Regions from separate parts of the Rummeliibacillus sp. JY-2-4R genome, predicted to be linked through region 2. Evidence: predicted binding sites of a transcription regulator. Region 2 holds the regulator's gene; the other holds the start of a gene.

Region 1 (7,652 bases), 310 kb from region 2:
TTTAATAATTCAGCCATTCCAAATAATATTGCAGCAATTATTATTATTATGATCCAAAGAATGAACCATTTTACAACTGTATGTGAACCACTAAATACATGCCATTTTTTTGTCCAACCAATTGGTGAAAATTTCATAAATTTAAATACTTCTAATATTTTCAATGAAAGTGTAAACGTAATAGAACTACATAATATAGTCCAAAAAAATGTTTGTAATCTCAACTTAAATTCCCCTCCTTAGCTAAAAGGATAGACAAATTCCAATAATAATATGCTTTCTCTAGAGCTTTGTACATTTTTTTAGTAAAATAAGGTGAAACTTCATCGAAAGAGAACTAAAGGCTTAATTCCTATTTAAAAAGCAGGAACAAATCAGTTTGAATTCATTTAAAGAGAGCGGTGTTTGCAGTGAAAAATCAATCGAATCTTCCTATTTATGGAGGACAAGCATTGGTTGAAGGAGTCATGATGGGAAGCAAAGAACATACAGTTTCAGCAATTCGCCGTAATGACAACTCAATTGAATATTTTTATGTAGCTAGAAAAAAGAATCCGAAGCTTCAAAAGTTTAAAAAGATTCTTTTTGTTCGTGGAATCATAGCTTTAATTGAATCTGCGGCGAACGGTACGCAACATTTGCAGTTTGCGAGTGAGCGATATAATGTAAATCCCGGAGAAGAAAATAAGGATACTTCAGAAAAAAAGGAACGTTCAAAGTTGGAGATATGGCTTGGTGTTGCAGCAGTTGGCGTAATATCCTTTCTCTTTGGAAAATTTATTTTTACTTTAATTCCTGTTTTTTTAGCACAACTATTTCATGCATGGTTACCCAACAAAACGGAACAAATACTTTTAGAAAGTGGCTTTAAGTTAATTTTATTATTGAGTTACATATACTTTGTATCCCTTACGCCATTGATAAAACGCGTTTTTCAATACCACGGATCCGAGCACAAAGTAATCAACTGCTTTGAAAATGGCCTACCATTAACAGTTGAAAATGTACAAGCTCAAACGCGGTTACACTATCGTTGTGGTAGTAGTTTTATCTTATTTACGGTAATCGTAAGCATGTTACTTTATTTCTTCGTACCCACCGATCCATTTTGGCTACGAATAGTAGATCGAATTTTGCTCATCCCAGTTGTACTCGGGGTAGCATTTGAAGTGTTACAAGCTACAAATGCTTGTCGTAATATTCCTATTTTACGATTTTTAGGTTATCCTGGTCTTTGGCTTCAACTTCTAACAACTAAAGAACCAAATGACGAACAAGTAGAAGTTGCAATTGCTTCGTTTAATAAGTTACTAGAAATTGAAAAAGACCCATCGCAAATACCCGATCAAGTTGTATAAAAAATGCAAGGCATCTATAGTTTGATGCCTTGCATTTTTATTTCTTATTTTCTTTCCTCATTTTCACAATTTTAATAATGAAATACGGAACAAGCCAAAATATCAAATAATAGATAGCAAAGTTCCAATAGGATTGATCTAACATTGTGTAAATGACTAAGGCATATGCAATAAGCGAAACTCCTAGCGCAATTAGTGGATTAATACGATTAATAGCACATGAAATACCTTGAACTAAAAATGCCAAAGGGAATATAATCGTTAAGCCTAATAAAAAGAAAGATTTATTGACATCACCTTCACCAAATGCTCCAAACATAGCTAATACAGTAAGCGTAAGCATGGTGAAAGCCGGGAATACAATACCGGCAATTTTACTATACATGAAACTCTTCCTCCTTGCAGTTCCTTCTATTTTAACATGAATAAGAATGCAAAAAGAAACAATATCTAGACTTTCTCTTGATTCTTAAACTGTTCCCATGCATCAAAGAATTCTATATAATCATGTATTGTAAAATCAGCAGAAGCACAATTTCCTTGAAACATACAAGTTGAAAATCCCACCTTTTTTGCTGGTATTAAATCTAATTCTCTATCACCGATTGCTAATGTTAAATTATATTTATCATGTAGATATTGATAGGATGCTGGATTTGGCTTTCTTGCAAATCCATTTTCAGTCGTTACAATTTCTGCAAAATAACGGTCTAAATGATAGAATTCTAAAACTTTTTCTACTACTTGTCGTTCTTTATGTGTCATGATTACATTACAATCTGCTTGACGTAAAACCAACTCAATATTCGGAAATGGAGGCATTTGTTCCATTTGCAGGGCAAGATTTTCTTTAGTAAATTGTGAAATTTCTTGATCTGTTAATTGAAAATAGTCAAATGCATAGCCAAAGGAAACTTTTAAATGCTTCATCACGTTTTCATAACTTTCTCTTTGGTGAATGGTTTCAACTAGCAGTTTCGCATACGCAGGATATGTATTACATATAGTTCCATCAAAATCCCATAAAATATTCAATTTGTTTCACTCCAATGTAAGAAAATCCAAGTATGCTTTTAATACATACTTGGATTTTCAATTTGAATTCAATATAAAGAATTATAGTCCACATTTTAGTTGGGCGCCACAATTTGTGCAAGTGTTGCAGCCACCTAATTCTTCGACTGTACCTTGGCGACAAACAGGGCAAGTGTTTCCTACTTCAGAACCAATTGTCACATTTGTTGAACGTAAATCTTGAATTGTATCAACTAGTACTATTGGGCGTTTTTCTACCACTTTTTCTTCTGTCATGATGTCATCCATAACATTTTCTTCTGCTTTCAGTGTAAGTACTTGTGAATCACGGCTACCGTCAACATAAACAGTACCACCTTTTGCTCCACCATTGTATAAACGTTCATATACTTTTTGTACTTGTTCAACAGTATATCCACGAGGAGCATTAACCGTTTTAGAAATAGAGCTATCAATCCAACGTTGAATGATACATTGTACATCCGCATGTGCTTCCGGAGCTAATTCCATTGCCGTAACAAACCATTCAGGTAGGTTGTTTTCATCGGCATCTGGATGTGCTGTCAAGTATTCTTGTACAATATCTGCTTTCACTTCGATAAATTTACCAAGTCTACCACTGCGATAGTAAGTAAATGAGAAGTATGGTTCTAAACCAGTTGAAACGCCAACCATTGTTCCCGTAGAACCAGTAGGAGCTACTGTTAATAGATGGGAATTACGAATACCACTTTCAAGTACTGCTTGACGGATGTCTTCTGGCATTTTCTTCATATAGCCTGTTTCGATATAACGTTTACGAAGTTCGGCAGTTTCTCCATCGCTTTTCCCCACTAAGAACGGGAAACTTCCGCGTTCTTTTGCAAGCTCTGTTGATGTTTCATATGCAGTCACCGCGATGGCTTTGAAGATTTCATCTACTAAAATATTACCTTCTTCTGAGCCGTACTCTTTTTCACAGTAAATTAGTAAATCTGCTAAACCCATTACACCTAGGCCGACGCGTCGTTCACCTAATGCTTGCACACGGTTTTCTTCTAAGAAGTATGGTGTTGCATCAATTACGTTATCTTGCATTCGCACACCTACACGAACAGTTTCTTTTAATGCTTCAAAATCCACTGTTTTTGTCTCTTTATCTGCAAATTGAGCAAGATTCACTGCTGCTAAATTACATACAGAATAAGGCGCTAAAGGTTGTTCCCCACAAGGATTTGTAGCTACAACTTTTTGTCCATAACTTTTAGCATTTGTCATATCATTTGCGTTGTCAATAAAGAAAATACCTGGTTCGGCCGAATACGTTGCACAGATATTAATCAAATTCCAAAGTTCACGCGCTTTGATCGTTCGGTATGTGCGAACTGCATGTCCCATCGCTTCCCATTCACGGACATCACCACATTTATGCCATTCTGTGTTATATGACTCCATCTCTTTTTCATCATAGTCTTCTACAAATGGGAATCGTAAATCATAATCTTTGTCATTTTCTACTGCTTCCATAAAATCATTTGTCAAAGTAACGGATATATTCGCACCAGTTAAGAATTCTGGATTGTTTACACTGTAAGTACCGCCATCACGTAGTTTTGTTTCAGCGTCTTTGAAAATCATTTCATTGAAGCCACCAAAGCCTGGAATATTTTTATAGTTTAGTATACCTTGATACATAGCTTTTTCTTGCTCTGTTAAAGGCTTAAATTTTAGTTTTTCTTTAGCTAAGCGTTTGATTTCATCATCTTTTGTATTTTCTATTAAGAATCTTAAAATTCGAGGGTTTTGCATTTTCGAAATGATAAATTCAAAAATATCAGGGTGATTACAACTTAGCATAATCATTTGTGCGCCACGACGAGAACCACCTTGTTCAACAAGATGTGTCAGTTTAGCAATATCATCTAACCAAGAAACAGATCCTGAAGATTTACCATTTACACCACGAGCTAACGTATTGCGTGGACGTAATGTTGAACCATTAGTACCAACCCCACCACCGCGGCTCATAATTTCCATTACTTGTTTTCGGTGATCACTAATTCCTTCACGTGAATCAGGTACAAACGGCATTACATAACAGTTAAAGTAAGTTACTTCAGTGCCAGAACCAGCCCCATAGATAACTCGTCCTGCTGGGATAAAGTTAAGACTTACAAGTTGTTGATAGAATTTCTCATACCATTCTTTTCGTTTTTCTTCTGTTTTTTCTACAGATGCTAAACCAGTTGCATTACGCTTTGCTATTTGTTCGTAAAACACTTCTAGAGGCTTTTCAATGACATCTAATGAACGAGTAACAATTCCTGCAACTTGCTCTTCTGGATCATCTATTGCGCTACGATAATCCTCTTCTATTAACACTTTCGCCTTCTTATTCTCTCCATCAATTGAAACGATATATCCTAGACCGCGAGCAGGAAACTTCGGATCTGCTTTTACTGTTAAAACAACAAAATCCCCCGCTTTTAATGTCTTCTTTTCAGTATCTTTGAAAGAATAACGGTCAATCATCACTAATTTAGAAACACCTTTATGCGTAATGTGCATTTCTTCTGTTATAGGATGGACTTGGGGGAATTGTTGTATGTCCTTATTTAATTGTTCAATGTCGATTGTTTGATGATTATGCTGTGATGCAAGTACCATATCATCGCCTCCCTATTTATTAAAACACAATATGTAGTGCTAATTCATTTAATAACAATACTATATATTGATAATAAATGCAAATAGAGAGTTTTTGCGAGAATCCTTGTCATATCTACCTTTATCGACATTTTATTTAAAAACTTATGAAAAATAAGTCTAAAAACCTATTATTTTCTAAAATTCCATTCGTCATTTTCATAACGAGTTTTTGCAAGATTTTCAACATAATCTTGTTGTTCTTGTGTCAATTCATATGGAACTAATTCAATATCTAGTGCATCCTCAAATCCTTTGTGGAATGCTTTTGTGCAAGTTTCAACATCTACTTTACGACTCGCTAATTGATTAATTGCAATTGCTTTTTGTGGTAAATGTTTGCGCATACGTTCTTTCGAAGCTTCTGATGGAAATTTGAAAAGAGATATCAATTTTTCATCATCTAAATCTATTAATATTGAGCCATGTTGTAAAATTACGCCTTCTTGTCTTGTTTGAGCACTACCCGCAACTTTTTTTCCTTCTACGACAAGTTCATACCAACTTGGTGCATCAAAACAAACTGCACTCTTAGGTTTTTTCAATATTTCTCTTTTTTCATCGGAATCAGGTATGGAAAAATAAGCATCCAAGCCAAGGTTACGGAAACCTAATAATAAACCTTCACTGATTACTCTATAAGCTTCTGTAATCGTTTTAGGCATGTCTGGGTATTCTTCGGAAACAATGACGCTATAGGTAAGTTCATGCTCATGTAAAACTGCACGACCACCTGTTGGGCGCCTTACGAAGCCTAAATTTAATTTATGTAATTGTTCAAAATCGATATCTTTTTGTGCTCGTTGAAAATAACCGATTGATAGTGTTGCAGGATTCCATTCATAAAAACGAATAACCGGAGGAATTAAGCCTTTACTATGCCAATGTAGTAATGCTTGGTCTAAAGCCATATTGTAAGATGGGCTACAAGGTCCAGAATTTATAAAATACCACTTTGTTTTCATTTTATCGTCTCCCTTTTATATCAACTTTTCTATTTTATCAAAGTCATTGGACTATCGCCAGTTCTTCTTTTATAATAATATTTATAGATAGAAAGGGGTAAGTCATTTTGAGTTGGTTATATTCAATATTAATCGTTCTTGGCGTAATCATTATTTACGCATTAATTAACGCTTTCCGCTTAAAAAAAGCAGTTACTACACTAAATGAAGAAGAATTTAAACAAGGATATCGTAAAGCGCAATTAATCGATGTTCGTGAATTAAAAGAATTTGAGAGTGGCCATATTTTAGGTGCTCGTAACTTACCTACTACGCAATTGCGTAATAGATTTCATGAGCTTCGTCCTGATAAACCTGTGTACCTTTACTGCCAAAATGCTACACGTAGTGCACGTGCTGCCATGTTTTTAAAGAAAAAAGGATATAATGAAGTTTATCAATTAGAAGGCGGCTACAAAAATTGGCACGGTAAAATTAAAGTTAAATAATCTTTTCTTCAAAAAAAGAAAGTCATTTCCAAAAAAAGAAATGGCTTTTTTCTTTTTACATTATTTATTTCCCATATCATTTCCTAAATATATATAATAGGAAGAAACTCAAATCTATATATATTTATTCCAAATAGATTAAAACATAAATTTACAATTTTTAATATAAATCTTACATAAACAAAAGACGATTCATCTCCATTCCTATTAGGATTGGAGAATCCTCGTCTGAATAATTAATCAATTGAATTATGCTTCAACAAGATTTGCAGGTTTTACGTATTTTAAGACTGGTTGACGTGCAGCGCGTGTTTCATCTAGACGACTGATAACAGTTGTGTGTGGCGCTTCTTGAACAATCTCTGGTGATTCTTCTGCTTCTTTTGCAATTTGAATCATCGCATCGCAGAAAGCATCTAATGTTTCTTTAGATTCTGTTTCAGTTGGCTCAATCATTAAACCCTCTTCCACATTTAATGGGAAGTAAGTTGTTGGTGGATGATAGCCAAAGTCTAGCAGTCTTTTTGCGATATCAAGCGTACGTACGCCCAGTTTTTTCTGACGACTACCACTTAATACAAATTCATGTTTACAATGACGATTGTAAGGTAATTCATAATATGGTTGTAAACGGCGCATCATATAGTTCGCGTTAATAACAGCATTTTCTGTAACAGCTTTTAAGCCATCTGGACCCATGGAACGAATATAAGTATATGCACGTACATTTATACCAAAGTTACCATAGTAAGGTTTTACACGGCCAATAGATTGTGGACGGTTATAATCAAAATGATATCCTTGTTCTGTTTTAACTAGCACTGGTTTTGGTAAAAATGGAATCAAATCCTCTTTAACACCAACAGGACCAGAACCAGGACCACCGCCGCCATGAGGACCAGTAAATGTCTTGTGTAAGTTTAAATGAACACAGTCAAATCCCATATCTCCAGGACGCGCTTTTGACATTACCGCATTAAGGTTCGCGCCATCATAGTAAACTTTACCACCAACACCGTGAACGATATCTGCTATTTCTAGAATATTTCCTTCAAATAGTCCTAGTGTATTTGGGTTTGTAAGCATTAAAGCAGCAGTATCTGGACCTACAACATTGCGCA
Region 2 (7,652 bases):
TCCATTATTCGTGCTGCTTTTATGACATCTACTTCCCCTTTTTGAGTTGTAGCGAAATGACTTTCAAGTTGATCGTAATTATAGTTTGAAGTAATAAATATTGGTAATCCTTCATTCATACGGAATTGCAAAATTGTACCGATAATTTCATCTCTTGTCCATGCAGATAGATTTTCTGCTCCTAAATCATCTAGCATGAGAACAGGCGCCCTTTTCACAAAATCCACTTTATCTTGAAGGGATTGGTCTTGAATGGAACTCTTTAATTCACTTAAAAAGTCAGGTACATAGACCATCACTGTTTTAATTTCCATCTTGGCTAATTCGTTTGCAATTGCTCCAAGTACGTAAGACTTACCTACACCGAAATTGCCATAAATATAATAACCACTTCTCGGAAGAATTCCTGTTTTGCGTACATTTTGAATAAATAATTCTGCAAAATTACGAATGGCCATCTTCGATTCATTGCTAGTGTCTAAATCACTAATCTTAGCCTTTAAAACATCTTTTGGCATATGCATACTAGAAATCATCGAAGCGGCTTTACGGCGAGCATCTTCCATTCTCTTTGTTTGGCAAGGTATATATTCTACATCAATTTGCCCTCTAATGATGGTGAGTTTTGGTATAAACCCATTAATAGCATTTTTACAAGTAGCGACAGATTCACATTGGCCGCAATCATGTTGTAGGGTAACGTATTCATAAAGCTTCCCCATACCTCTTTCCACCATTTCGCGGTTAGCAATTTGGTCATTTTCGGCAAGGAATTTTTGAACACCTTTATCTTCTAATATTTCTTTTTGCATTTCTGCATAACGTGTTTGGAATTGTGAATCCATCATTTTTTTTAATTCGTTGTTGATCGGCTCCATTATGAATCCACCTCTCCTTCATTCATCCCTAATTTTTTCATAATTTCTTTACGTTTCTTTTCATAATCGGTTTGATCGGTTTGTATTTTCTTTTCTTCCGATTTTTTTTGTTGTTTGGCCTTATTTTCATAATACCAATCTGGCACATTTTGCTTATTTACTTGCTTCCCTTTTGGAATAAATGCTTTGCGTTTTTTTTGTTCTTGATAATCCTTTGCAAAAAGTAATGCTTGTTGTGCTGATTGGATATTATTCTTTTGCCAGTTAGAAGCAATTGCTTGTAGGAATGCACTATTTAAATTTGCATTACTTAAATAATACGCGTAATGAATTAAGACATTTATAACCGGTGTTGGCATGTCGTATTTTGATGTAAACTCTCGAACAACCTTTACATCCCGTTCAAATGGTGTCTTTCCTTTTGCAAGCATGATTAATAAGTTAGATGGAGTTGCACTATTCAAAATGTCCGTTACTTCTTTTTGAAGTTTATCAACATTTGAATAATCAGCGTCCAAAAACTGTGGCAACTGATAAAATGCACCTGCACCAGCCTTTAGGATTTTATATTCTTTCGAATAATCTTTTTCTTCTATTGATACACTTTGTTTTGAATCATTTGCATTTTGCTCTTCAAATTCTCTCGCTAATTTCATCGCTTCTCTTGCTGTTTTCACACCGGTATTACGCCAATGTGAAGCGATTGTTTCAACATACTTCCGATTTAATTTTCCATTGTTTCGTAAAAACACATAATGAATCAGTACGTTTACAACCGGAGTTGAAATACCATATTGCATCACTAAATCCTCGACAAGTTGTCGGTCGTTAGGAAACGGTTCCTTACCACTAGCTACAGCCTTTAATACATCAATAGGAGACGAAGATTCAAACCATCTGATTAACTCTGCTTCCATTGGATCTATTTCTTCCTCGACCACTTCAGTTTGCTTAAAAACTTCTTGTTTTTGCTGCTGTTTTTTTATAACAGATTGCATCTCAGGAGGTTCTTTAGATACAGTGAGTTTATAGTAATCTGCAGCTTCCTTTTTTAAACGTAAATCGCTTAGCTCCATTTTATCATCTAGAGCAAGTAAAATAATTTTCTGCATATCAAGTGGCGTTAAATGATATAAAAAAGCTAATTTAGCAATGGTTGCCTTTACTTCCGCAGTTAATACAGAAGATGGAACTAGTTGCTCAGAGAGACTAACTCTTAGAAGACTAAAATCAAATTCCTCGTAATTAAAAGGCAATTCTTTTGGTTTCTCTTGTAATCCAGTAAGTTGGATTCCATCAGAAGGCAAATTATGATGAACAGGTCGATAAACATCTGTAAATGTTCTAGATATTTCCTGATAACCGTAATTTGACAATCCTTTGGAAACAAATCGTTGACGTAAATTACGATAGCTGGATTCACCAATTTTACTAAATAAGAACATTGATAATAGTGGATCATCAAAGAAAGTTGCAGCATCAAGTGGTGGCATTACATCATAGATAAAAGATCGCATTTCTTGTTGGTCTTTACGAAAAGTACGCAGTAAACCAATTGCTTCTAATGCAATACGTGACTCAAAAACTTTACCGATTGGCAAATTCAAAGCATTCATCAAATGATAATGCGACATTGTACAATCTTCTACATTTTCCCCCTCGGCCCACAACAAAAAATAGAGACTTATTGGTTCTGCTCCAATTAATGGTTGATATAACAATGTAATCAATTTTCTATCATAACTAGAAAGAGGGAATGGTACGCGAATGGATAGACGGTCAACAGGCTGCAATTCTTTATATAAATTCACCAACTATACTCCCTCCAAAATATTAGCTTAAATTCTACTCTCGTTCTTTGGATTGTTTTTCAATTAACTCTTTCAGCTCATCGATAAATACGTTGATATCCTTAAATTGACGATACACAGAGGCAAAACGTACATAGGAAACTTCATCAATTCTAGAAAGTCGGTCCATGACCATTTCTCCTACTTCTTCTGTTTTTACTTCTGCATTACCAATTCTTCGTAAATCTTGCTCGATATCAAACACGAGGTCTTCTAAAACACTCAGTGCAACAGGACGCTTTTCACAGGCACGAATTAGACCACGAAGTACTTTTTCTCGACTAAACTCTTCACGTGAACCGTCTTTTTTCACAACAATGAGTGGCATTTCTTCTACTTTCTCAAAAGTCGTAAAACGAAAACCACAAGATTCACATTCACGACGCCTGCGAATTGCTTTATTATCATCCACAGGTCTACTATCAATGACTTTCGTTCCGTTATATTGACAAGCTGGACATTTCATATTTTTTTCTCTCCTGATTTCGCAACATATTAGTTTATCTATTATAGCAAAAAATGATGGTTGATATCGAAAAAAAGAGTAGAAAATCCTAAAATACAATCAAAAGCTTTACTAAAGATCGTCAAAGTTTAACTTAATCTAGTACAAAAATTCCGTTTTTAAGACATTTTTAAAAAAAATCCTTCTAACCTAGAAGGCTAGAAGGATATGAAAATATAGAAAGATTTAAAATTAAATTTTAAGCATTTACTGTTTCTTTCAATTCAGCAACTACTTTTTTAGTTAAATCTACAACTCTTGCAGAATAACCCCATTCATTGTCATACCAAGCAATTACTTTAACTTTGCGATCACCAATTGTCATTGTTGTAAGACCATCTATTGTAGCTGATGCTGGATTAGTATTATAATCACTAGATACAAGTGGTTCCATACTAAAATCTAAAATTCCTTTTAAAGGTCCTTTTGCAGCTTTTTTAAAAGCCTCATTTACCTCATCAACAGTAACATCTCTTTGTAAATCTACTACTAAATCTACTAGAGAAACATTAGGTGTTGGAACACGTAATGCCATACCATGTAATTTTCCTTGTAACTCAGGTAAAACAAGTGTTAATGCTTTTGCAGCACCTGTAGATGTAGGGATAATAGATTGTGCACATGAACGTGCGCGACGTAAATCTTTATGTGGATTGTCTATATTTTTTTGGTCATTTGTATATGAGTGAACTGTAGTCATTAAGCCATTATCAATTCCAAATGCATCATTTAAAACTTTTGCTACTGGCGCAAGACAATTTGTAGTACAACTTGCATTTGAAATAACATCGTGTTTAGAAAGGTCTAATTTATCATCATTAACCCCCATCACAATTGTCACATCTTCGTTTTTCCCTGGTGCTGTTAAAATTACTTTTTTCGCACCTGCTTCTAGATGTAATGCAGCTTTACTGCGTTCGTTAAACTTACCAGTTGCCTCGATTACAATATCAACGCCTAATTCTTTCCATGGCAAGTTTTGTGGATTACGATCATTAACAATTAGAACACGTTTTCCATTAACAACGATTGCGTCTTTTTCTGCAATAACTTCTCCATTAAATTTACCGTGATTTGTGTCATACTTTATTAAATGTGCTAACGTCTCTGTTGGATAGCTCGCATTAATAGCAACAATGTTTAAATCATCTTGCATGATCGCTTGACGGAAAACCATACGTCCTATACGGCCAAGTCCGTTAATAGCAATTGAAGTCATGAATAAAATCCTCCCTGTATACTCCGTAACATTTTTGTCTTTGGTTTAGGAATAGTATAGCACATTTCATAGAAAGTAAAACCTAATATAGCCTATAAATTATAGTTTATATTTTCGGAATTTTATATACAATAATCATATAACGTCCCACAAACCCAGTATTTTCAATAGTTGAGCACGTGTTTTTTCTAGATTTCCATTATTATAAATAACTGCATCTGCTCCTTTTTCTTTTACTGAAATTGGTAATTGCGAAGTGATTCTTGCTTTCGCTTCTTCCTCAGTAAAGTGATTCCTTTCCATTAATCTTGTTAATTGGGTATCCTCATTTACAGATACCACTAAAATTTTCTCAACGAAATGCTGTAATCCACTTTCAAATAATAAGGGAATATCCATGACGACATGCTTTTCTCCATTATTAAGCCATTCATCCCTTTGCCTTAGCATTTCTTTACGGATTGCTGGATGCATTATATCGTTTAGCTGTTTTCTTTTTCCTGGATCATGAAAAATTAACTCTCCTAGTTTTGAACGATTAAGTCCACCATTTTCTAATAAAATTTCTTCTCCGAAAACATTTACAATTTCGTTCAGAGTTTCTGTTCCTGGTTCAACCACTACTCTAGCTACGAGATCGGCATCCACGATTTTTATACCTAATTCTTGTAACATCTTAGCTACAGTACTTTTTCCGCTTGCGATACTACCGGTTAAACCAATTATCATTTTGTTCACACACCTTTAATGTTGGCATTTAGGGCAGTACACTGAGTTCCTGCCTGATATCACCATTTGTTTTGTATTAGTATGACACATTGGACACGCTTTCCTGCCATACATTTGTAAGCGGTCTTGCATACCTCCTGCTTCCCCATTTATATTACGATAATCTGAAATACTTGAACCCCCTGCATCGATACTCTCTTGAAGAATCGCTACTATTGTATGGAATAATTCTCTTTTTCGTTTATCACTTATTCTTGAAAGTTTTCTTGCCGGGTGAATTTTCATGCGAAATAAGGACTCTGTTGCATAAATATTGCCACATCCTGCAATAACTTGGCCATCCATAATTACTTCCTTGACCGGTTTATTTGCATACTTAGGCAATTTAGACTTTGCCAAGAAATACGGAAGAGCCTCCTGTGAGAAAGGTTCAGGTGCTATTTCAAGAAGTGGTGGATATTCTTCTATTGAGTGTAAAAAGCGCATTTCCCCAAAGCGGCGAATGTCTGCATATACAAGATATTCATCTTCTTCCAAAGTCAATACGATATGTATATGCTTTTTAAACTTTCTTTCTGCAATTTCATCTAAAGAATGCACATAAAACCATGCGCCGGTCATACCTAAATGGTTGACTAATACATAGCCTACATTGTTTTTTTCTAAATAAAATAATATATACTTGGATCTTCTTTTGATTTCGCTAATTTGCATATTTTCTAGTGCATGTGAAAACTCCAAAGGATCCATTTCTTTTATAATACAAGCTTTGCCTTCATCTATTGATTTACAAATTGTAGTTGAAACCTGTACGTGACGGATAATTTTCCCCGTCACGACTGGTTTTAGTGCACGCACAACACCTTCAACTTCAGGTAATTCTGGCATGCAATCACTCCTTTACCCCGCATTAACTGGCTTTTGACACAACCTCAAGGATTTAGAAAATTAGAAGAAACATAGGTAGTAGATAACTGCACGAATCTAGCTGCGGCTCCTAGCCCCTCGACAAGCATAAGCTGTACAACTTTGTGGCAAAATGCGCCACGCCGTTGTCCAACTTATGCTTGTCGGAGAAGTTTCGCTTTATTTCGTTTCGTACCAGGTATTTCCTGAAGCGAAATCCGCTTTTAATGGTACTTGTAATTGGAACGCATTCGCCATTACTTCAGGTACTAATTTTTCTAAAATTGCTATTTCTTCCTCAGGTGCCTCAAAAATTAGTTCATCATGTACTTGTAGCAACATTTTCGCTTGCAACTGATGTTCATCTAATGCTTTTGCCATGTCAATCATCGCTTTCTTGATAATATCTGCTGCACTTCCTTGAATTGGAGTGTTCATAGCTGTGCGTTCTGCAAAACTGCGTAAATTGAAATTAGAACTATTTAAATCTGGAAGGTATCTTCGACGATTTAAAATCGTCGTTACATATCCTTTTTTCTTCGCATCTTCTACACTATTCTTCATATAGTCTTGTACACCTGGGAAGCTATTTAAGTAGCGTTCGATAAATTCAGCCGCTTCCTTTCGTGTTATATTCAAGTTTTGAGAAAGTCCATAATCACTTATGCCATATACAATACCGAAGTTAACAGCTTTAGCGGCACGTCTCATATTAGAAGTTACATCTTGTTCTTCTACATGAAAGACATTCATTGCTGTTTTCGTATGAATATCCATATCATGTTTAAAAGCATTAATTAGATTTTCATCATTAGACATATGTGCTAGAACACGTAATTCAATTTGAGAGTAATCAGCCGCAAACATTTTCCAACCTTCATGAGAAGGAATGAAAGCTTGGCGAATTTTACGTCCTTCTTCTAAACGGACTGGTATGTTTTGTAAGTTAGGATCAGTTGAACTTAATCGACCTGTTGAAGTTAGAGCTTGTTGATAGCGAGTATGAATTTTTTGATCTTCCTTATGGATTTCCTTCAATAAACCGTCTATATAAGTTGACTGTAATTTTCCGAGTTGTCGATATTGTAATATGTGTTGGATAATTTCATGTTCAGGAGCAAGTTTATCCAAAACATCAGCAGCAGTAGAATAACCCGTCTTCGTCTTCTTAATAACTGGTAGGCCTAGTTTTTCAAATAAGATAACACCTAGTTGTTTTGGTGAATTGATATTAAACTTTTCCCCAGCAATTTGGTAAATTTCTTCTTCAATATTTCTTAATTTAGATGTAAGTTCACCGCCCATTTCGATTAATCGTTCACGGTCAACTGCTACACCATCGCTTTCCATTTGGCTTAATATACCTGCAAGCGGTAATTCTAAATTGTTATAAAGATTATATTGTTCGTTTTCTTTTAGGCGTTCTTCAATCTTATCGTGAAGCGTTAGGACTGCTGTTGCTTTTCGACTTGTATGTTCTGCTATAACATTTTCTTCCGGTACTGATTTCTTTGCACCTTTACCATAGACAACATCATTGGATTGAACATCAAAATAACCAAATT

What was found. Region 2 encodes NrdR, which represses ribonucleotide reductase genes. Its sites were predicted from a motif close to AACACNATATATNGTGTT; they were not measured.
Region 1: ACWV26_RS12850 (vitamin B12-dependent ribonucleotide reductase) is a predicted target of NrdR. The motif match lies at 5,063-5,080, and genes of this name have one in related genera.

The regions. Positions count from the first base shown of each region.
Region 1 covers NZ_CM132623.1:2,623,289-2,630,940, forward strand. Annotated here, with positions in the region: gene ACWV26_RS12830 (hypothetical protein) at 1-224, opposite strand, end outside; gene ACWV26_RS12835 (DUF1385 domain-containing protein) at 468-1,358, shown strand; gene ACWV26_RS12840 (hypothetical protein) at 1,396-1,743, opposite strand; gene ACWV26_RS12845 (HAD-IA family hydrolase) at 1,809-2,393, opposite strand; gene ACWV26_RS12850 (vitamin B12-dependent ribonucleotide reductase) at 2,475-5,039, opposite strand; gene ACWV26_RS12855 (lipoate--protein ligase family protein) at 5,210-6,043, opposite strand; gene ACWV26_RS12860 (rhodanese-like domain-containing protein) at 6,151-6,531, shown strand; gene gcvPB (aminomethyl-transferring glycine dehydrogenase subunit GcvPB) at 6,781-7,652, opposite strand, start outside.
Region 2 covers NZ_CM132623.1:2,931,642-2,939,293, forward strand. Annotated here, with positions in the region: gene dnaI (primosomal protein DnaI) at 1-878, opposite strand, end outside; gene ACWV26_RS14355 (DnaD domain protein) at 878-2,689, opposite strand; gene nrdR (transcriptional regulator NrdR) at 2,724-3,194, opposite strand; gene ACWV26_RS14365 (glyceraldehyde-3-phosphate dehydrogenase) at 3,433-4,452, opposite strand; gene coaE (dephospho-CoA kinase) at 4,588-5,181, opposite strand; gene mutM (bifunctional DNA-formamidopyrimidine glycosylase/DNA-(apurinic or apyrimidinic site) lyase) at 5,197-6,069, opposite strand; gene polA (DNA polymerase I) at 6,268-7,652, opposite strand, start outside.